Regions from separate parts of the Clostridium isatidis genome, predicted to be linked through region 1. Evidence: predicted binding sites of a transcription regulator. Region 1 holds the regulator's gene; each other region holds the start of a gene.
What was found. Region 1 encodes NrdR, which represses ribonucleotide reductase genes. Its sites were predicted from a motif close to CACNANATNTNGTG; they were not measured.
Positions count from the first base shown of each region.

Region 2: a site for NrdR is predicted at 3,860-3,873, ahead of nrdD (anaerobic ribonucleoside-triphosphate reductase). Genes of this name have one in related genera too.
Region 3: a site for NrdR is predicted at 1,680-1,693, ahead of nrdD (anaerobic ribonucleoside-triphosphate reductase). Genes of this name have one in related genera too.

Region 1 is NZ_CP016786.1:1,214,364-1,221,638, forward strand. It holds gene BEN51_RS05770 (phosphate ABC transporter substrate-binding protein) at 1-113, opposite strand, end outside; gene BEN51_RS05775 (HAMP domain-containing sensor histidine kinase) at 291-1,976, opposite strand; gene BEN51_RS05780 (winged helix-turn-helix domain-containing protein) at 1,979-2,680, opposite strand; gene pgeF (peptidoglycan editing factor PgeF) at 2,694-3,428, opposite strand; gene nrdR (transcriptional regulator NrdR) at 3,583-4,044, opposite strand; gene BEN51_RS05795 (YlmC/YmxH family sporulation protein) at 4,111-4,434, opposite strand; gene sigG (RNA polymerase sporulation sigma factor SigG) at 4,482-5,255, opposite strand; gene sigE (RNA polymerase sporulation sigma factor SigE) at 5,336-6,043, opposite strand; gene BEN51_RS05810 (sigma-E processing peptidase SpoIIGA) at 6,052-6,849, opposite strand; gene ftsZ (cell division protein FtsZ) at 7,048-7,275, opposite strand, start outside.
Region 2 is NZ_CP016786.1:102,613-109,887, reverse strand. It holds gene BEN51_RS00495 (aconitate hydratase) at 1-177, opposite strand, end outside; gene nifV (homocitrate synthase) at 192-1,355, opposite strand; gene nrdD (anaerobic ribonucleoside-triphosphate reductase) at 1,725-3,842, opposite strand; gene BEN51_RS00480 (DegV family protein) at 4,139-4,984, shown strand; gene BEN51_RS00475 (hypothetical protein) at 5,056-5,256, shown strand; gene BEN51_RS00470 (ferredoxin) at 5,325-5,513, opposite strand; gene BEN51_RS00465 (Mrp/NBP35 family ATP-binding protein) at 5,585-6,409, opposite strand; gene BEN51_RS00460 (YhfM domain-containing protein) at 6,422-7,228, opposite strand.
Region 3 is NZ_CP016786.1:632,611-639,885, forward strand. It holds gene BEN51_RS02995 (ABC transporter permease) at 1-596, shown strand, start outside; gene BEN51_RS03000 (VOC family protein) at 744-1,127, shown strand; gene BEN51_RS03005 (cupin domain-containing protein) at 1,136-1,612, shown strand; gene nrdD (anaerobic ribonucleoside-triphosphate reductase) at 1,890-4,010, shown strand; gene nrdG (anaerobic ribonucleoside-triphosphate reductase activating protein) at 4,071-4,580, shown strand; gene BEN51_RS03020 (methyl-accepting chemotaxis protein) at 4,772-6,490, shown strand; gene BEN51_RS03025 (DUF4139 domain-containing protein) at 6,722-7,275, opposite strand, start outside.

The DNA.
Region 1 (7,275 bases):
CCTGTACTTTTTGAATTTTCACCATCTTTCTTACTAGCACAAGCAGCAAGACTTGTTGATATTAGCCCTAAAACTAACACACTACATATCATTTTTAAACTTTTTCTTTTCATAAATATCCTCCATATATTAATTTTATTTCTTACTTTATTTACTTTACATCTTTATGATATTTCATGAATGTTAAGCAGATATTATCATTAAGTTAAGATAAATTACATAAATGTAAAAGACCTTTAACAATTAAGCCATAGAAAAAAGGCTGTTCAAAACAGCCTTCAAACAATCCATTATATATTTCTTTTAATTTTTACTATAAACTTTGATCCTATCCCTAATTTAGATTCAACAAATATTTCACCATTAAACATCTTTACAATATGTTTTACTATCGCTAAGCCTAAACCAGTTCCTTTTTTAGCTCTAGATTTATCCACTACATAAAATCTTTCAAATATCCTTGATACTTCATCTTGTGGTATTCCAACACCCTGATCTTCTACTTCAATAAAAACATGCTCCTTTTCATCATAAGTTCTAATTGTTATATTCTTCTCGGCTTCAGAGTATTTTATTGCATTTTCTACTAAATTTAATATCATTTGAAAAAACTTATCGCTGTCTCCTAAAAGATATTTACTTCCTTCATCAACAAAATTAATAATAATATTCTTTTTTATTGCTTGAGGAGTAACCATATTAATCACATCTTCTATAACTTCAGCTATATTAAACTTTTCCTCATTCATCTTATTATTATTTTCTATATTTGATAGTATAAGTATATCATTAATTAAATTACCCAGCCTTTCTGCTTCTTTATCTATTATATCTAAAAACTTATTTTTAGTATCACTGTCTTCAACGAAGCGTAAGGTTTCAGAAAATCCCTTAATTGATGTTAAAGGTGTTTTTAATTCATGGGATACATTAGCAACAAATTCACTTCTCATATTTTCTAATCTTTTTAAATCTGTAATATCTTGCAAAGTCATTACAGTGCCTATAGGAATATTTTTATAATTTATAATTTTTGCCTTCTTGACTCTAATAATTTTTTCTACAGGATGTAATATTTTAATTTCTTTTGCCTCAATACTATTCTTACTCTTAATAAATTCATTTATATCATAATCTAAAATACATTGAGATAAATTTTTACCTAATATGTCATCCCTTAATGCAAAGATAGTCTTAGCATATTGATTAGCTAGAATTATATTAAATTTATTATCTACTGCAATAACACCGCTCTCCATGCTTTCTAGAATTGCTTCAAGTTTATTATTTTTATCCATTGAATCTTTTATTTCTGTCTGCAATTGATCTGACATTTCATTAAATGTTCTTGCTAAGGAACCTATTTCATCATTGCTATAAATTTTTACTCGTTTACTATAATCTCCAGAAGCAATTTTATTGGTCACATCTTCCATTTCCTTTATTGGATCAATTATTGACTTTATTAATCCTTTTGAAATTTGAATAGAGAAAATTATTACTAAAATAATAATTATAATATAGTATTTTAAGTAACCCTTTGTTATTTCTTTTAATCCTCCGATAGAAATAGATGATCTAATAATTGTATTATCATTGATTTTAGTTGAATAATAAACATAACTTCTACCTTCTTTTTTATTAAAGGCAATTGTATTTCCTTGCCCTTTATTAAAAGCATTTACTACATCTTCACTTTCTAAATAATTTACATCTTCTATTTTTACAGTATCGAAAAGAGAATTTCCTAGAGTATTTATAATAGTAAATCTAACTTTATCATCAAATATTTCTATATCATCAATTACTTCTTTATTTATATCTAAAGATTTTATTACGATATTATTATAAGTAGATAATATTTCTTTTTTATTGCTTATATCCCTAATATTTAGTAATACAAAGAAACAACTTGTTATTAAAACAAGGGCTATTACTACTGTTATCAATGTGGATGTTAATATTTTTTTCTTCATTTTTATATATTAGGATTAAACCTATATCCTACTCCTCTTATAGTTTCTATATACTTAGGATTTTTATCATCAGTTTCAATTTTTTTTCTTAAATATCTTATATGAACATCCACTGTTCTTGTTTCTCCTATATATTCATAGCCCCAAATCTTATCTAAAAGTGTTTCTCTTGTAAGAATTTTCCCTTTATTTTTTACTAATATCTCTAAAAGCTCAAATTCCTTTAAAGTTAAGTCTATATTATTATCTAATACTTTAACTTCCCTGCTTTTAAAGTTTATAGAAAAAGTATCTGTAATAAAGCTTTCTTCATCGTTATCTGAAACTTTGCCTGATCTTCTTAAAACTGCTTTAATTCTTGCCAGTAACTCTCTAATAGAAAAAGGTTTAGTTATATAATCATCTGCTCCCAATTCAAGACCTAGTATTTTATCTAATTCCTCTCCCTTGGCTGTTAACATTATTATTGATATATTTTTTGTTTCTTTATTATTTCTAATTTCTTTGCATACATCGAAGCCATCTTTTCCCGGAATCATTAGATCTAGTAAAATTAAAGTTGGTTTTTCTTTATTTGCAATTTTAATAGCATCTATTCCATTATTAGCTATTAATACTTGATAATTTGAGTTTTCTAAGTTATATCTTATTAATTCCAAGATGTGCTCTTCATCATCTACCACTAAAATCTTTTCTTTTGCCATAAAATACTCCTTTCTATTTTATAAAAGCAAAGGAAAATAACCTGCCATAGGTTCCTTCAGACCTTCTATAAGAAAATAACTTAATATCTTTTTGACAGTGAGTACATAATTCAAGGGAATATATATTTTCCTCTTTTATACCAGTTTCTCTAAGATCTTTTAGGATACATTCTTCCATACTAAGATTTCTATTCTTAAAAAGCTTTTCTTCTTTAATTTTTGTTTTGTTTAAGAATTTTATTTTTAATTCTTCTGAAACTTCATAACAACATTGCCTAATATGAGGCCCTATAAATACTTTAGTTTTTTTTATATCTATATCATAATTTTTTTTCATTTTTTCTATAGCATTTTTTGCAATAGAATCAAATGTTCCTCTCCATCCACTATGTATTGCAGCTATTGCTCCTTTTTCTTCATTAATTATTATTATAGGAACACAATCAGCAGTAAATACTCCAATTGCTATATTTTTTTCATCTGTTATTATTCCATCACCTTCATTATCATTTATTTCATCGCCATTATCATACTTAAAAACCTTATCACTATGAACTTGTTTCAAATAAATTATATCTTTTAAATCAAATTTTTCTTTTATACTATAAAGATTATTTATTCCTTCTTCTGTACTTCTATTAAAACTTCTACCTTTTTCTGCTGTAGAAAATACTATACATATTTTCCCTACTTCATATAATAAAAAATCTTCAATATTATTAAAATTTTTTGGTGTTAATTTATTCATAAGTCACCTCATAATTTTTATATATTTAATATAATCTTAACATTTTATATTATCAATTTCTATTTTTATATGCTTTTTTTAACCTAAATTTAACCAAAAAGGTGCAGTTGCAAAAAGGAAGATATTAAATAATCTTCTTCTTGCGACTACACCTTTAATTATTATTTTTTGACATTAAATTTTTAATTTCTTCTAAAAATGTATTAATATCTTTAAATTCCCTATAAACAGAGGCAAATCTTACATAAGAAATTTCATCTATATCTTTCAATTTATCTATTACCATTTCTCCAATTTGTTTAGATTCTATTTCTGTTATCATCCTATTTGATATTTCTTTTTCAATTTCTTCTGCAATCTCCTCTATTTGTTTTCTTGATACTGGTCTTTTTTGACAAGCTATAATAATACCATTTATAATTTTTTGTTTGTCAAAATTTTCTCTAGTTGAATCTCTTTTTACTACCAATATTGGAATATCTTCAACCTTTTCATAAGTTGTATATCTTTTCCCACAAGCTAAACATTCTCTTCTTCTTCTAATAGTTTTATTTTCATCAGTGGATCTTGAATCAACTACCTTACTCTCTTCATGTAAACAAAAGGGACATCTCAAATTTATCAACGCCTTTCAAAATTATATAACTTACGCCCTTATTATACAAGTTTTTCTATATTTTTTCTAGATATTAAAATTCAAATTCTCCACTTCAGAACTATCTATTAGTATAATTTCCATTCCTGCTTTAATAACCTTTTCCCAAGGTATTTCTATATCCTCTTCTTTACTAAACCATCCTTTTTGTAACCCCGGAAGTAATATGGAAACAACCTTACTATTTTCAATATCAACAACAATATCTTTTATATAGCCGAGTTTAGTCCCCGTTTTAATATCTATTACTTCCATAGTCCTCAAGGCATTTAATGAATGTAAAAATAATTCATTTTCCTTTTCTTCTGTAGATACATTTTCTTCTAATTTAAAATTATCAAAAAAGCCCATAAAATCCCCCCATAAATTATTTAACTTAAAAGAGCTCCTTGAGAGCCCTATACATATTTTCTCATATGCTTTAACGCTGTTTTCTCTAGTCTTGATACTTGAGCTTGTGAAATTCCAATTTCATCTGCAACTTCCATTTGTGTTTTTCCATTAAAAAATCTTAAAGTTAATATTAGTTTTTCCCTATCATTTAATTTTTTCATAGCTTCCTTTATTGAAATATTTTCAAGCCAATTTTCATCACTATTTTTTGAATCACTTATTTGGTCCATTACATATATAGCATCTCCACCATCATGATATATTGGTTCAAATAATGATACCGTATCTTGTATTGCATCTAAAGCAAAAACTACCTCTTCTCTAGGAATATTTAATTCTTCAGCAATTTGTGATATAGTAGGTTCTTTATTATTTTCTTTTACCAACCTGTCTCTTACTAACAAAGCTTTATATGCAATATCCCTTAAGGATCTACTCACTCTAATTGAATTATTATCTCTTAAATATCTTCTTATCTCTCCAATTATCATTGGAACTGCATAAGTAGAAAACTTAACATTTTGTTCTAAATCAAAATTATCTATAGCTTTCATTAATCCTATGCATCCTACTTGAAATAAATCATCTACATTTTCGCCTCTGTTATTAAATCTTTGAATAACACTCAAAACAAGTCTTAAATTTCCCTGAATAAAGGTTTCTCTAGCTTTTTTATCTCCGTTTCTTGTTTTGATAAGTAATTCTCTTTTTTCTTTTTCTTTTATTATTGGTAACTTTGATGTATTTACTCCACATATTTCTACCTTGTTAATCATCAGCTTATCAACTCCTTAGGAAGTAATAACATACTGCATTAAAAAGTATCCCCGAGAGTTAAAGCTTTTATACTAAAGACAAACTAAATCATTTTATTGATTTCTTTTTTTAATCTATTAATTATTTTTTTCTCTAATCTTGAAATATATGATTGGCTTATTCCAAGCATATCTGCAACTTCCTTTTGAGTTTTTTCCCTTGTCCCATTTAAGCCAAATCTAAGTTTTACTATTTCCTTTTCTCTATCATTCAAATTTTTCAATGCTAAAAATAATAATTCCTTATCCACCTCATCTTCAATTAAATTGTAAACAATATCATTATCTGTACCTAATATATCTGAAAGTAAAAGCTCATTTCCATCCCAATCTATGTTTAAAGGCTCATAAAAGGATATTTCAGCTTTAATTTTACTGTTTCTTCTTAAATACATAAGTATTTCATTTTCAATACATCTTGAAGCATAAGTTGCTAATTTTATTTTTTTATCTGGATTAAAAGTATTTACTGCCTTAATAAGACCAATGGTTCCTACCGAAATTAAGTCTTCTACACCAATTCCTGTATTTTCGAATTTTCTTGCTATATAAACAACTAATCTTAGATTTCTTTCTATTAATATATCTCTAATCGCTTCATCTCCATCCTTGAGTTTTTTTACTAATTCATCTTCTTCTTCTTTTTTTAATGGTGGTGGAAGAGCATCACTTCCTCCAACATAATAAATTTCACCTTTTATTATTCCTAATTTTTGTAAAATACGATTTAATAAAATTCTTATACTTATCATAACATCACCTATATAACCCCTCTTGATAATAATGCATTAAATTCATTTTCCTTACTTAACTTAGTTTTTGAGGCACAAATTATAGCCTCTACATTAACCCATTCACTATTTTTCCCTCGTATCCTAATCTTTTTACTTTTAAAGCCTTGTAAACTTCCTTTTTCTGTAATTGTATTATAATTGATATAATATTTTTCATTTTTATCTATTTTTAATGATTTAATTAAATCATTTTCAATAATTATACAAGGTAAATTTGTAACAGGCTCCCTTAACCCATTTCCTGTATCTAAAAGTCCTTTTAAATAAATTACATTATCCTCGTCCCTTATTTCAATTTCATAAATAAAATTCTTTATTAAAGATCTTTCTTTTATTAAATCTATCAGCCTATTTAATATTATATAAAGTACCATTACAGCAATTATTAAATATTTAATAGTAAAATTTCTAATTTGGAAGTTTTGAAATAAACTATATTGATTATTCATTAAAGAAAAAGAAAAACTTAACCCGCTTAATGTAAAAGATACTATAAAAAATACAGAAACCATTCTTATAATATTCTTTAACATTATCTTATTTTGACATATTATTACCATTATAAATACCATAAGTACTTTTACTATCATTGAATATAGAAAACTAATTTCTGAAAATATTACTAAAGTATATAATGCTCCTATTAGAGCTGCTATATATATTTTTCTATTATATTCATATCTTAGTAACTTCATAGTTACTAAAAGTAAGAATAAATTTATAATAAAATTTTCAATAATAAGTATATCTATGTAAACTATCAAATGCTCCCCTCCCTTAAAACTAATTATAAACTCTGTCCCTTTAAAATTTTGTCACAAAAATGTTCCTTATTATAATTTTTAATCTATTATTTGCTACATATAATTACAGTTAATTTATAAATATAATAAAAAACAACATATTAATAATAAAACTATTAATATGTTGCAAAAAAAAGACTGCCTTTAGGCAGTCCATAATCATTTTCTTGATCTTAAAAAACTTGGAATATTTACACTATCGGTTTCAAAATCTAGTAGAGGATCAACTCTTCTTTTTGGCTCATTTATTTCAGCTTCTCTATTAATAGCTTGCTCTTTATGAACTCTTTTATCAAATACTGGTTCTTCCTTTATTACTCCATTATTATCCCCTTCAAATCCTGTAGCAATAACAGTTATTCTTATTTCATCTGATAGTGTTTCATC
Region 2 (7,275 bases), 1.1 Mb from region 1:
AGACTTTTTAGTCTTTACTCTATCAATCTCCATAGCTTCTAATTGTAGATATGCCATTGTACCTGTTGAATCTTGAGTTAAAGTTCTATCTATTTTAATTCCAATTTCTTTTCCTGTTTCAATTGTTCCCTCTACTAAGTGACTTTTCAATATTTTATATACTAAATTATCTCCCATCTAAATTGCCCCCTTTAGTTTATTTCATTTTCTTTTTGTAACTTGTATCCCTTATAAATTAAGGCTAATTCTTTATCAAATAAGCTTCTCTTTAATCTTACAGATGTTGCCCTTACCATTTCTAAGATTTTATCAGCATCCTCACTAGTAAGTTCTATATCATATTCTTTAAATTTATTTATTATGGCAGCCTTTCCTGAATGCTTACCAATAACAATTTGCCTTTCTAAACCTACAATTGAAGGATCAAAGGCCTCATAATTCTTTGGATTTTTTATTGCCCCATCAGCATGTATTCCTGATTCATGCTTAAACATATTATCTCCAACTATAGCCTTCCAAGATGGAAGAAATCTTCCTGAAGCTTGAGATACATATTCTGAAATTTCTCTAAACATCTTAGTTTTAATATTTCCTTCATATTTGCATACAATCATAAGAGCCATTATAACCTCTTCTAAAGCTGCATTTCCAGCTCTTTCTCCAAGGCCATTCACTGTAACCCCAACATGATTAGCTCCTGCTCTTATTCCCGCTATAGCATTAGCTGTTGCCATTCCAAAGTCATTATGAGTATGCATTTCTATATCAAAATTTGTTTTATCATATAAATATTTTATATCTTCATATATTTTAAAAGGCTCCATTATTCCTACAGTATCACAATATCTAAATCTATCTGCACCTGCTTCTCTTGCAGTTTTTATAAATTCTACTAGGAAATCTCTATCGGCTCTTGAAGCATCTTCTCCATTTACAGAAACATATAATCCATTCTTCTTGGCAAACTCTACAGTTTTAACCATGTTCTCTAATACCCATTCTCTAGATTTTTTTAACTTGTTTTTTATATGAATATCAGAAACTGATATTGATATTGCAACTGCATCTACTCCGCAATCTATTGATTCTTCTACATCTTTTATAACAGCTCTATTCCATGCCATAATGCTTGAATTTTTGACTCTTTTTACAATTTGCTTTATAGCTTCCTTTTCATCTCCACCCATTGTTGGAATACCTACTTCAAGCTGATCAACTCCAAGGTCACTTAACATTGATGCTATTGCAATTTTCTCTTCATTTGCAAAAACAACGCCTGCTGTTTGTTCTCCGTCTCTAAGCGTTGTATCTACAATGTATATTTCTTTTCCGTCTTTTAAATTTCTTATAGACATAACTCTTGCCCCCTTTTATTTACTTTTACTCTTTTCTTATTGCTTATTACTTATTACTCACTATTTATCTTCATTAACACTTAAGATTTTACCCCTATTGTGTTTTATTCTATCATATACCCATATTATAAACAAGTGAAAAAGGCTATAAATTTTATAAAAATTGCAAGTTTTTTTATATTTTATTCAATATTTTTATAACATTTCCCTATTTTTTTCTGTTTAGCATTATTTTTTGCAAGAATTTTTAAAAACATTGCATTGCTAATTCCTTTAATTTCCAAACAAAAAAAGAAGAAATCCCTTAAAGAATTTCTCCTTTTTTATTACTCTACTAATAACTTTTTTAAAAAATATAAACTAAACCTATTACACTAGTTTATAATTATTTCTCTTAACTTCACTATGAGTAAGTCTATCAGCTCTTTCCTCGTATTTTCCTGGTCCAAATCTTTCATCTAAAGCTAGATATCCAGTTACTCTTGATACCCCTTGAATATTTTCACTTCCACAACTTTTACACTTTCTAGAACTGCTATCTAAATATGTTCCACAATCCTTGCAGTACCTTATATGAAAATTAATACCTATATAGCTTATATTAGTATTTTTATAAGCATAATCTATAATATCCATAATAACATCTGCTGATGGATAATCATCAACTTCTATATAACTTATATGTCCTGCATTACATAATTTATGATAAGGACTTTCTATATCTATTTTTTCCTTTATTGATATCGGAAAATTAACTGGGATATGATAGCTATTAGTATAATAATCCTTATCTGTTACTCCCTTTATAATACCAAATATCTTTTTATCCTTTACAATAAATTTGCCTGAAAGACCTTCTGCTGGTGTTGCATAACAACTCCAATTAAGTTTAGTTTCACTTTTAGCCTTATCTACAAAACTTCGTATGTGAGACACAATTTCAAATCCAAGTTCTCTAGAAGCGGTATTTTCTCCATGATGGTAACCTGTTAACGCTACAAGAGTTTCTGCAAGTCCTATAAAACCTATTCCCCATGTTCCTTGTTTTAATATAGGTTCTATTGAATCTTCTTTAGATAATCCCTCTGAACCCCTTAACAACCCTTGACCTGCTACAAAAGGAAGATCCTTAACTTTTAGATTCTTTAGCACATCATATCTATGAAGAAGAGATTCCTTAGCTAATTCTAATCTTTTATCTAATATTCTATAGAATTCTTTAAGATTTCCTTTTGCCTGAATTCCTATTCTAGGCAGATTAATTGTTACTGGGGCTATATTTCCCCTACCTTCACAACCCGGCTCACCATTTATATTACTCATAACATAACTTCTACACCCCATTGTTGCAGGTAAATATCCCTTATCATAATATTCCTTATTAAAATCTGCATCTATATTCATAAATGTAGGGTTCATTCTCTTTGCAGCAACTCTAGCAGCTAATTTAAATAAATAATAATATTTATCTGACGGTTCCCTATTAACTCCTTCTTTTACTCTAAAGATTATATTGGGGAATATTGGCTGTTCTCCCTTTCCAAGTCCTTTTTCATATTCAAGGAGGAATATTTCGCATACTAAGGCAGCATCATCAGAGGCTGGTATTCCTAAATTTACTGAACTAAATGGCACTTGTGACCCTGCTCTTGAATGCATTGTATTTAAATTATATACAATTCCCTGCATTGCTTGATGAACTCTTTTTCTTAATTTCTTTTCAACTAATCCTTCAATCTTTTCTTCATTTATCCCAAGTTCTATTAATTCTTTTCTTATTTCTTCCCTAGTTGGTTCTATAAATTCACCTAAATCATTATCAAAATTAGGATGAGATTGACCTCCAAACATATCATTTTGAGATGATTGAAGCAAAATACAAGATAATTCTGCTGCTGTTTCTATTCTCTTAGGAGAATTAATAGTTCCATATCCAGTATTAAAGCCTCTTTGTAATACCTCTCCTGTTGGTATGTGCAAACAGTTTATTGTAAGGTTATAACTGTCTAAATCATGGTAGTATAAATCTCCATTTTCATGAGCTTTCGCTAGATGCTTAGGCATAGCAGCTAAATTATGCCACTTATTAGATTCAGATGCTATTCTTAAAAGCTTTGAACTAAAATTATTCCCAACATTTGCATTATCTCTATCTGTTTCTATCCCTATCTTTTTAATAGCCTTCATTAAATCAGATTTTATTTCTCTTATTTTTGTTCTTTCTCTTCTATAGTTTGAATAAACCCTTTGTATATCATTATAACCACTTTCTAATAATGCCTTTTCTATTAAATTCTGAATTTCCTCTACTGTTATCTTAGTTTTTTCAGATTGTTCTATATAAGAAAGAACCTTACCTACTACTTCTAATAATTCACTTTCTTTTAAGCTAGATTTAACATCATCAGCTGCTCTCTTAATTGCCCTTGATATCTTTAATGCATCAAAGGTAACCTCTCTGCCATCCCTCTTCACTACATATAGCATTAACCATTCCTCCATCACACAATATATTGTATCGTTATTAGTATTTATTATACTATTTAAAAATATTCTCATCAAATATAGCTTAATTAGATTTCCATAGATTTCATATGAATAAATGGTATTTTTAACCTTTAATCAGTTTTTTTTAATAATATCTAATATTGACAATATTAATTTGCTTTTATAAATATCTATTACTATTGCTATACTTGACTGTTATGATATAATTGGTTTAAATAATGTAAATGTTTAAGCATAAATTAAAATATATAAATTTATATCCGGGGAGGATTATTATGCAAAAAATAGCACTATTAGTTGATAGCGCCTGCGATTTATCTCTTGAAGAAATGAAAGAATATAATATTAAATTACTACCCTTAAGAATTTCCTATTCAACAGGCGAATATAAAGATATATTAGAGATATCAGCAGATGAGGTTTATTCTAATTTAGATAAGGAAGTTCCCAAAACTTCTCTACCTAGCGCTGAAGATATAGAAGAAATTTTAAATACTTTAGAAAAAGAAGAATATACTCATGTTATAGCAATAACTATATCTAGTGGATTATCCGGTACTCATAACTCTATTAGATTATTGTTAGAAGATCATCCAAAGCTGACTTCTTTTGTTTTTGATACAAAAATATTGGCAATGCCAGAAGGAATAGTTGCCTTAGAAACCGCTAAGTTAATAAAAGAAGGAAGAAGCTTCGAGGAAATAATTAAGGAAATTCCTATTATAAGAAGTAAAATTACTGGCTACTTTACTCTTAGTACACTAGATTACCTTATTAAGGGTGGAAGAATTGGAAAAGTATCTGGAATGATTGGGCAAATGTTAAATTTAAAGCCTATTATTACAGTAGATGAAAATGGAATATATTATTCTGTTTGCAAAGCCAGAGGAAGAAAGCAATCTATTTCAAAATTAACAGACATACTAAAGGAAGAATTAGAAAAAGGTAAATGTAAAGTGTGGGTTCTTCACGGGGGAGCTCTTGAAGAAGCTAAAAAATTTATGGAATCACTTAAAAATTTAAAGAATATTATTGATTTAAATATATCTCAAATAAGTCCAGCTTTAGGCGTACATGCTGGTCCTGGCTTGCTTGGTTTGGCTATACAACAAATAAATTAATAATTATCTTTTTGTATTAAAATAATTTAATTGCACAAAATAACATTAACTAATTATTAGGTGGTGTTATTTTGAAGGGAAAAATTATTGATTATGATTATTTTGAAGCTTCTGTCATATTAGAAGATGATACTGTAATTAAAGTTCCCATTAATAAAGTCAATGATTATTTAACTATTGGTTCTGTGGTCAAAATTAATACAAGTGAATTAAATTGTAATACTAGTAATAGACCTAAAGTTTATCATAATAATCTTACTGACTTTATTTAATTTATATATACAATGGAATATTTATTTAAAATAAAAAAAGTGGATTTAATCATCCACTTTTTCTTTTATTATTCAACTTCTATTGCATTTACAGGACAACTTTCTTCTGCTTCCTTTGCAGCATCTTCTGATCCTTCAGGAACTACATCCACTTTTACCTGAGCTTTTCCCTCATCTCCCATTTCAAAAACATCTTCACATATTGTAGGACATAATCCGCATCCAATACATGTATCTTGATCTACTTTAGCTATCATAATATATCACCCTTTCTTTTATAAAATCCAGTAATATTATTTCCCTATTTTTATTTTTTATATGTAATATATTAATATAATGCTTCAAAGATTAATGAATATAAATCATTATCTCTAACATACTCTTCAGCTCTTCCTTCTTCAAGAGCTTCTGTTAAATCTACATTAATAGGTAATTCGCCTAGTAAAGGTACACCTAAATTAACTGAATGTTCTTCTGCAGACTTTTTGCTAAAAACTCTAATTTTTGTATCACATCCTGGGCAATTTATATAAGACATATTTTCTATAACTCCCCTTATCGGAACATTCATCTTTTTTGCCATATTCACTACTTTTTTAACTATCATTGAAACCATATCTTGAGGAGTAGAAACAACTATAAGTTCATCTATTGGAAAACTTTGCATAACAGTTAAGGTTATGTCTGATGTTCCAGGAGGCATATCTATTAATAAATAATCTAATTCTCCCCACTTAGTATCTGTAAATAATTGTGTTAAAACGCTTGTAACTACTGGTCCTCTCCAAATAACAGGTTCATCTTCCTTAGGCATCATAAGATTCATTGACATTATCTTTACATTTCCCTCAGATATAACAGGATCATATTTAAAGTTTTCTTGATCTATTGGTTCAATTCCTGCTCTTTTACCATTTACTCCAAAAAATCTTGGCATTGATGGTCCTGTTATATCTGCATCTAATACACCAACTTTATAACCCTTTTTACTTAATGTACTAGCTAATATTCCTGTTACTGTTGACTTTCCAACGCCGCCTTTACCGCTAATTATTCCTATTGTATTCTTTATTTGTCCATACTTAGGCATTGTTTTTCCAAAATGCTTTGGATTAGGCTTGCCCTTACCTATAAATGTTATATTATTTGCCATAATTATTTCCTCCTACCACTTATTCTTTATCTCCCTAGGAACTTCCTTCTCGTGATATACCTTGTAATCCCATTCATTAAATTCATATTCCCCAATTACATAATAGTTATCTTCAGACTTATCTATTTTATTCTCAATCTTTATATTGCTTTTATAAACAGTTGTACTATGTCCTCTATTTTTTATACCTATTACAACATCAAAATTACTCGTATCTTTCTCTACCAATTCAACATTAGGAAGAATTTCTTTTGCATTATTAATAAATTCTTTTAATTCACTTGATAATATATATTTTAAACAATCTATATCCTGATATATATCTATTCCAACCTTTTTATCTGTTAATTGTTCTTTATTTAATTTTATTGTATCTAGAATTGTATTGTAATATATATATTCAAAATCTCTTGGTTTTCTTATAATTGAAAGATTTTGCATTATTGCCTCATCTAACCTTTTTGGCATTGTAAAAATTCTTTCATCATTATAAAAATTTCCGTTATAGTCACCAACAATATAATTATATTCTTCTATTTTATCTCCAATTTTTATTTGAAATATGTAATCTGGATCTAAATCTGATTTAGTTTCACTAACTTCAGCTTTAGATAATAAATCTGACATATTATTTATTGCTTTTTTATCAGTCATTAAGAATTTAAAAGATTTATCTCTAACATTTTGAATACTTATAAGCTCTACATTACTATTTTTTAAGTAATCAAAGTAATTATCCTTTTTTGTTTCACAGGATTTTAAATTTAAAGATAACATTATTAACATTATGGTACTCATTATCTTTATTATTTTTTTCAATTATATCTTTCCCCTCTACTAAAAAGTTAATGTATATAGAAAATATA
Region 3 (7,275 bases), 580 kb from region 1:
GTCAGATTTTTGCTGGTTTCATAGTTATGTTTATGCTCATTAGAGGGATGGTAACTTCCTCAAGAGTATTCATGGAAAAGAAGGAAAATGTATATAATAGAATTTTTATGGCTCCAGTTAAAACTTATGAATATTATTTAGCAGATGCAATAAGCGGATATGTTATTGTATTAATACAAGTTATACTAGGAGTTTTGGGAATAAAGCTGCTTAAAATAAATATGGGGTTTGGATATTTAGAATTAATTATTATTTTATCTATTTTTGGATTAGTTTCAATTAGCCTTGGTATTTTGTGCAGGTCCTTTTCTAAAAATCATAATGAAGCATCAAATATTTTTAATTTCTTTCATATGATTTTTATTATGATTGGTGGTGCTTTTGTTCCTTTGGATATTATGCCGCCTATAATTGAAAAAATATCATATTTTACACCAGTAAGATGGGTAATTGAAGCTATTATTTCGATGCAGCAGGGAGCATCTTTGGTAGAAATTTATAAATATCTAGCTATAATATTGTTATTTGCAGTAACGTTCTTTATTATAGGAACGTATAACACTTCAAAGGAAGAAAAGAAAACAATAATAAATTAGAAGAGAGCAAGTGCTCTCTTTTTATGTTAAATTTATATAATTATAAATATATTCATGTATTTCAAAGATATCAAATAAATACTTAATAAATGTGTAAATATAAGATACAATAAAGATGAGAAATTAATTAATAAAGGAGTGATAAATATGATAAATAAAATAGGAAAAATAACTATTTATGTTGAAAATCAAGAAAAAGCAAAGGAATTCTGGACAGAAAAAGTTGGTTTTGTTGTTAAAGCTGAAAATCCAATGGGACCAAATATGACTTGGTTAGAGGTTGGACCAAGTGAAGATGAATTTACAACTTTTGTTTTATATGAAAAGAAGCTGATGAAAGCTCAAAATCCAGATATTAATACTGGTCATCCTTCAGTTTTACTAAGCACAAATAATATAGATGAAACTTATAATAAACTAAAAGAAAAGAATGTTAAAGTTGATGAGCTTATGAAGATGCCTTATGGTTCAATATTCACCTTCTATGATCAAGATGGAAATCAATATTTAGTGAGAGAGGATAGATATTAATAATTGATATGAAGACTGCAGAGTATTATATAGAGAAATTAGGATTAGAAAATCATATTGAGGGTGGATATTTTAAGCAAAGCTATTTAGCAGAGGATGAAGCTAAAGAAAATAAAAAACTATACAGTAGTATATATTTTTTATTAAAAAGTGGAGAAGTTTCAAATTTTCATAGGTTAAAGTCTGATGAATTATGGTATTATCATGATGGAGAAGCTCTTACAATTTATATTATTGATGAAAAGGGAAAATTAGTTGAAAAAAAATTAGGACTTAATATAGAAGAGGGAGAAGTTCCTCAAATATTAGTCGAAAAGGGTTCTATTTTTGGTTCTGCGACGAATAAAGAAGGGTTTTCTTTAGTTGGTTGCATGGTTGCCCCAGCTTTTACATATGAAGATTTTGAATTATTTGGGAGAAAGGAATTATTAGAATTATATCCTGATTATAAGGATATTATTATAAAGCTAACTAGGGATAATTAATTATATATTTTTATAAATAAGACAGTATTTTATGGGATTTGGCTAAAGGATACTGTCTTTATTTTTATACTATATATTGTATTGTGTGAAATTCTAATGCAATATATATAGGAAAATTTTATTAATTATAGTGAAAAATCATAGTAAATAGAGAAAAAAGGAATTGTATAGAATTGTTTAAGGAAAATGAGATTTTTATAAAATGCAGTGCATTATTTTTTAGTGTATAATTTACTACGATATTAGAAAAATTTATATTGGGGGAATAAATTTGGGAATGAAAGTTATTAAAAGAGATGGTAGCCTGGTAGAGTTTGATAAAAGAAAAATAAAAGAAGCAATTTTAAAAGCTATGAAGTATGGAAGCGGAATATTTTTGGAAGATATAGCAATTAATATTTCTAACGATGCAGAAAAATATTTTAGAAATAATGAAGAAATTCCAACTATACATAAAATTGAATCTTATGTTTATGATAGGTTAGTTTATTACGGTCAAGCAGTAACTGCAAAAGCTTACGAGGGCTATAGAGCTGTTCAAGAATTTAAAAGAAATACAAATACGACAGATGAAAGTATTTTAAATCTTTTAAATAAGACTAATGAAGATGTTATGAAAGAAAATTCTAATAAGAACTCAGTTATAGCAGCAACTCAAAGGGATCTTATTGCAGGGGAAGTGTCAAAGGATATTTCCAGAAGGAGATTAATACCTGCGCATATAGTACAAGCTCATGATGAAGGGGCAATACATTGGCATGATATGGATTATACTTTATCTAACATTTTTAATTGCTGTTTAATAAATTTAGAGGATATGTTAAACAATGGAACGGTGATAAATGATAAACTTGTAGAATCACCAAAATCTTTTAGTACTGCCTGTACTGTAACTACCCAAATAATGGCACAGGTTGCTAGTAATCAATATGGTGGTCAAAGTATTACAATAAAACATTTAGCAAAGTTCTTAAAAATTACAGAAGAAAAGTATTATAAAATATTTAAAGATAAAAATATGGATGATGAACTAGCTAGATCCTTAGCAAAGGATATGAAATTAAAAGAATTAAAGGATGGAGTTCAAACAATAAGATATCAACTATCTACCTTACAGACAACCAATGGACAATCTCCTTTTAGTACAATTTATTTAGAAATAGAAGAAGGTCATCCTTATGAAGAGGAAATGGCCTTAATCTGCGAAGAAATGATAAAGCAAAGGTTAGAAGGAATGAAAAACTATAGGGGGCAAGAAATAGGAGAAGCTTTTCCTAAATTAGTATACCTTTTAGATGAGCATAACTGTTTAGAAGGTGGAAAATATGATTATATAACAAAACTTGCAGCCCAATGTACTGCTAAAAGGCTGGTTCCTGATTATCAATCTGCTAAAATTATGAGAAAGAATTATGAAGGAAATACTTTTCCGCCAATGGGATGTAGATCTCATTTAAGTCCTTGGAAAGATAGTGATGGAAATTATAAGTGGTATGGAAGATTTAATCAAGGAGTCGTTTCATTAAATTTACCTCAAATTGGTATTATTGCTAAAGGTAATATAGATTTATTCTGGGAGATATTAGATCAAAGACTTGAACTTTGTAAAGAAGCACTTTTAATAAGACATAATATGTTACTTGGAACTACTTCTGATGTATCCCCAATTCATTGGCAACATGGAGCAATTGCTAGACTTAAGAAAGGTGAAAAGATAGATGAACTTCTTAAAAATGGTTATTCAACCTTATCTTTAGGATATGTGGGAGTACATGAAATGGTTCAAGCAATGCTTGGAAAAAGCCATACAACAAAAGAAGGAGAAAAGTTTGCTTTAGATGTAATGAATTATATGAATGAAGCTTGTCAAAAATGGAAAAGAGAAACTGGGTTAGGCTTTAGTTTATATGGTACTCCAGCAGAAAATTTAATATATAGATTCTGTAAATTAGATAGAAGTAGGTTTGGAATTATTACAAATGTAACAGATAGGCTATACTATACAAATTCATATCATGTTCATGTTTGTGAGGAAATAGATGCTTTTAGTAAGTTAAAATTTGAATCACAATTCCATAATATAAGCCTTGGCGGATGTATATCTTATATTGAAGTTCCTGATATGACAAGAAATCTCGAAGCGATCGAACAAGTAATTAATTACATATATCATAATATACAATATGCAGAAATAAATACTAAACCAGATGTGTGTTATTCATGTGGATATACGGGAGAAATAAAACTTGATGAAAATCTGGAATGGTATTGTCCATCTTGTGGTAATAGAGATGAAAGTGAAATGCAGGTTATGAGAAGGACTTGTGGGTATATAGGAACAAATTATTGGAATAAAGGCAGAACAGCAGAAATAGGAGATAGAGTTCTTCATTTATAATTTAACATTTATAAAAAGAAATTAGTATTTTATAAATTTATAATAAAGAAGGGTTTATAAATGAACTATGCAAAAATAAGAAAATATGATGTAAGTAATGGACCAAATGTAAGAACAACTCTTTTTGTAAGTGGCTGTACAAATGGTTGTATAGGTTGTTTTAATGAAGATTTACAAGATTTTAATTATGGAAACAAATGGACTAAGGAAATAGAAGAAGAGTTTATTAAATATACTAAAGATCCTAATGTTAGAGGTGTTAATATTCTAGGTGGAGAACCAATGGATCAAACAAAAGATGATGATTTATATAATTTATTAAAAAGGATAAAAAATGAAGTTGCTAAACCTATTTGGATTTGGTCGGGATATTTGTATGAAGAAATAATTAAGGATGAGAAAAAAAGAAAAATTTTATTACAAACAGATGTACTAATTGATGGAAGATTTGAAATTGATAAAAGAGATATTAGTTTAAAATATAGAGGCTCTAGTAATCAAAGGGTAATAGATGTGCAAAAATCTATTAAAGAAGGGCTTATAATAGAATTAGCTATAAAAGATTATTAGAACTTATTCCATAAAAAGTACCAATTAAAAATGTAAGTTATTATCTAATTGATAAGAACTTACATTTTTTTATTAAATTTATATAAGTTTTTATTTTATTAAAATTTTTTTGTAATCTTTAGGTTTATTTTGACTAAGTAAAATAATTATAGGATAATTAAATTAGAACATATAGATAGGAGGCAGCCATTATGAAAAATTTAAATGTTAAACGCAAAATAATAATCTTATCTTCGATTCTATCAGCTATGATCTTAGTAATCGGCGGAGTAGGTATATATCAGATTAAAGAAGCTGATTTGAGAATGGAAAAAATGTATGATAGTAATTTTTCCTCTGTAGTTAATTTAAATAATTCAATAAATGAAGAAAGAAATATGCAAATTAGTTTATTTAAAATTATTTTAAATAATAAGGATAAAGATTTCCAAGAAAAAGAATATGAGAGGTATTTACAATATAGTGAGGACTTTATAGCTAATTTTCAATCTTTTAAAAAAATATATATTGATGAAGAGACTAGAAAAGCAGCAATAAATTTAGAAAGTAATTTAAATACTTTTATAGATGAACAAAATAAAGTTATTGACCTTGCAATGAATGGTGATATTAATTTGGCAAAGGAAAAGATGAACGAATTAGAGTTGAATTTTGGGCAAGGAATAAGATATAAATTAAATCAAATGGCTGAACACAGTGATAATTTGGCAAAAAATTTAAAGGAAGATAATAAAAAAGCGATAAATGATTTAATATTTGTGTTATTGATTATTATAGGAGCTGTATTAATTATCGGTGGAGTAATTGCAGCAGCTATTAGTAGTAATATTATAAATCCGTTGAAATATGCTGTTTCTGAAATGAAGCTAATTTCAACTGGGGATTTTACTGGTGAAATTGATGCTAAATTATTAAATAGAAAAGATGAATCGGGAATTATTTTAAAGTATGTTAATAATGTTAAAAAATCTTTAGCTAATCTTATAGGAAGCATTAAAGAAGAAAGTTTGAATACTGAAGAATCTGTGAAAAATATTAATAATAATATTTATGATTTAAATTTAAGCCTTGAAAATATTGCCTCAACTTCCGAAGAGATAACTGCAGTTATGGAAGAAACCTCTGCATCTGCTCAGGAAATAGAAAATTCAATCAAATCAATAGAAAAGGCAGCAGAATTTATTTCAAATAAGGCAAATGAAGGAACTATTATAGCAAGTGAGATAAGTAATAGGGCTTTAAATAATAAAAACTTAGTAAATTTAGGCTTAGAAAATACTAATAAGCTTATGAGTGCTTCTAAAATAACATTACAAAAGGCAATAGAACAAACAAAGGTAATTAATAAAATATATGAATTATCAGAAATAATAATAGAGATAACAGAACAAACTAATCTTTTAGCTCTAAATGCTTCAATTGAAGCGGCAAGGGCAGGAGAGGCAGGAAGAGGTTTTTCAGTAGTTGCGGAAGAAATTAGAAAATTAGCAGAAGCTTCTAAGGAATCTGTGATAAAAATAAAAGAAACAGGAGAAGACATATCTTCTGCTGTTAATATTTTGATAAATAGTTCTAATGCTTTAGTTGAATTTATGGATAATGATTTGCAATATGAGTTTTCAAGTATGTTATCGGTAACAGAGACATATAAAAATGATGGTGTATTGATAGATAAAATTATTAAGGAATTTGATGAAATATCAAGTCAACTACTTTCTTCTATTAAAGATATTTCTGATATTATGAATAGTGTTGCTCATGCAGCAGTTGAAGGAAGTAAGGGAATAACTAATATAACAGATAAAGTTTTAGAGGCAAGAAATAAATCTGAAGAAGCCTTAGTTAATTCTAATAAAGCAAAAGAGAGTACAGAGAAGTTAGATTTAGCAGTAAATATATTTAAAGTGTAATAAGACATAAGTATAAAATATTGCGAAGCAATCTTTATTAGTGTGCAGTGTACAGTTCACAGTGTACAGTTTAGGAAATAATTCAGCTTAAGCTGAATTATAATATTTATAATCTCTAAAAGAGATTATAGAAATATAATTTTAGAAACTACGTAGTAGTTTCTTCCTTAACTGTGAACTGCACCTTATAAACTGTAAACTAAAAGATTGTTTCGCAATCTTTATTTATTGTTAATTATTTATATTGTATCGATAAGTAAAAAGAATTTTCTTCTCTGAATTAGCAGGAACAAGAACTTCAAAAATTGGATTTCCATTAGGATCAAGAATAAAATTATCACTGGAGCTTTCCATCTGCCACGGGCTATATATAGCTTCTGATATAGTAACAAAAACATTTTCATCTTTAGTATTAGTAATAATAAACTGTACTTTTTTTAGAGTGTAGTCATTATATCTTATATGCTCAAGAATATTTCTTTTTGCTGTTACATCCAAAGCTTCTCCTATGACTAATGAAACTTCTCTGTTTTCTCCTATGTTTTCAATTGAATTTCCTCCAAGAAATTCAAGTTTATTATCAGTACTTTCATAAAAATATACGTCTCCAGCTGGAAGAGTAAAACCTAGATTATTTTCAATAGTATTAAAAAATTTTATTTTTATGTCAGCCACAAGTTTGGCATATCCAAAATCATAAATTTTATTATAAGAAATATCGAAAGCAGAAAAGTTTTTAATTTTCTTTAATGTGTTGTTATTCAGGTCATACTTATCTGGTAATT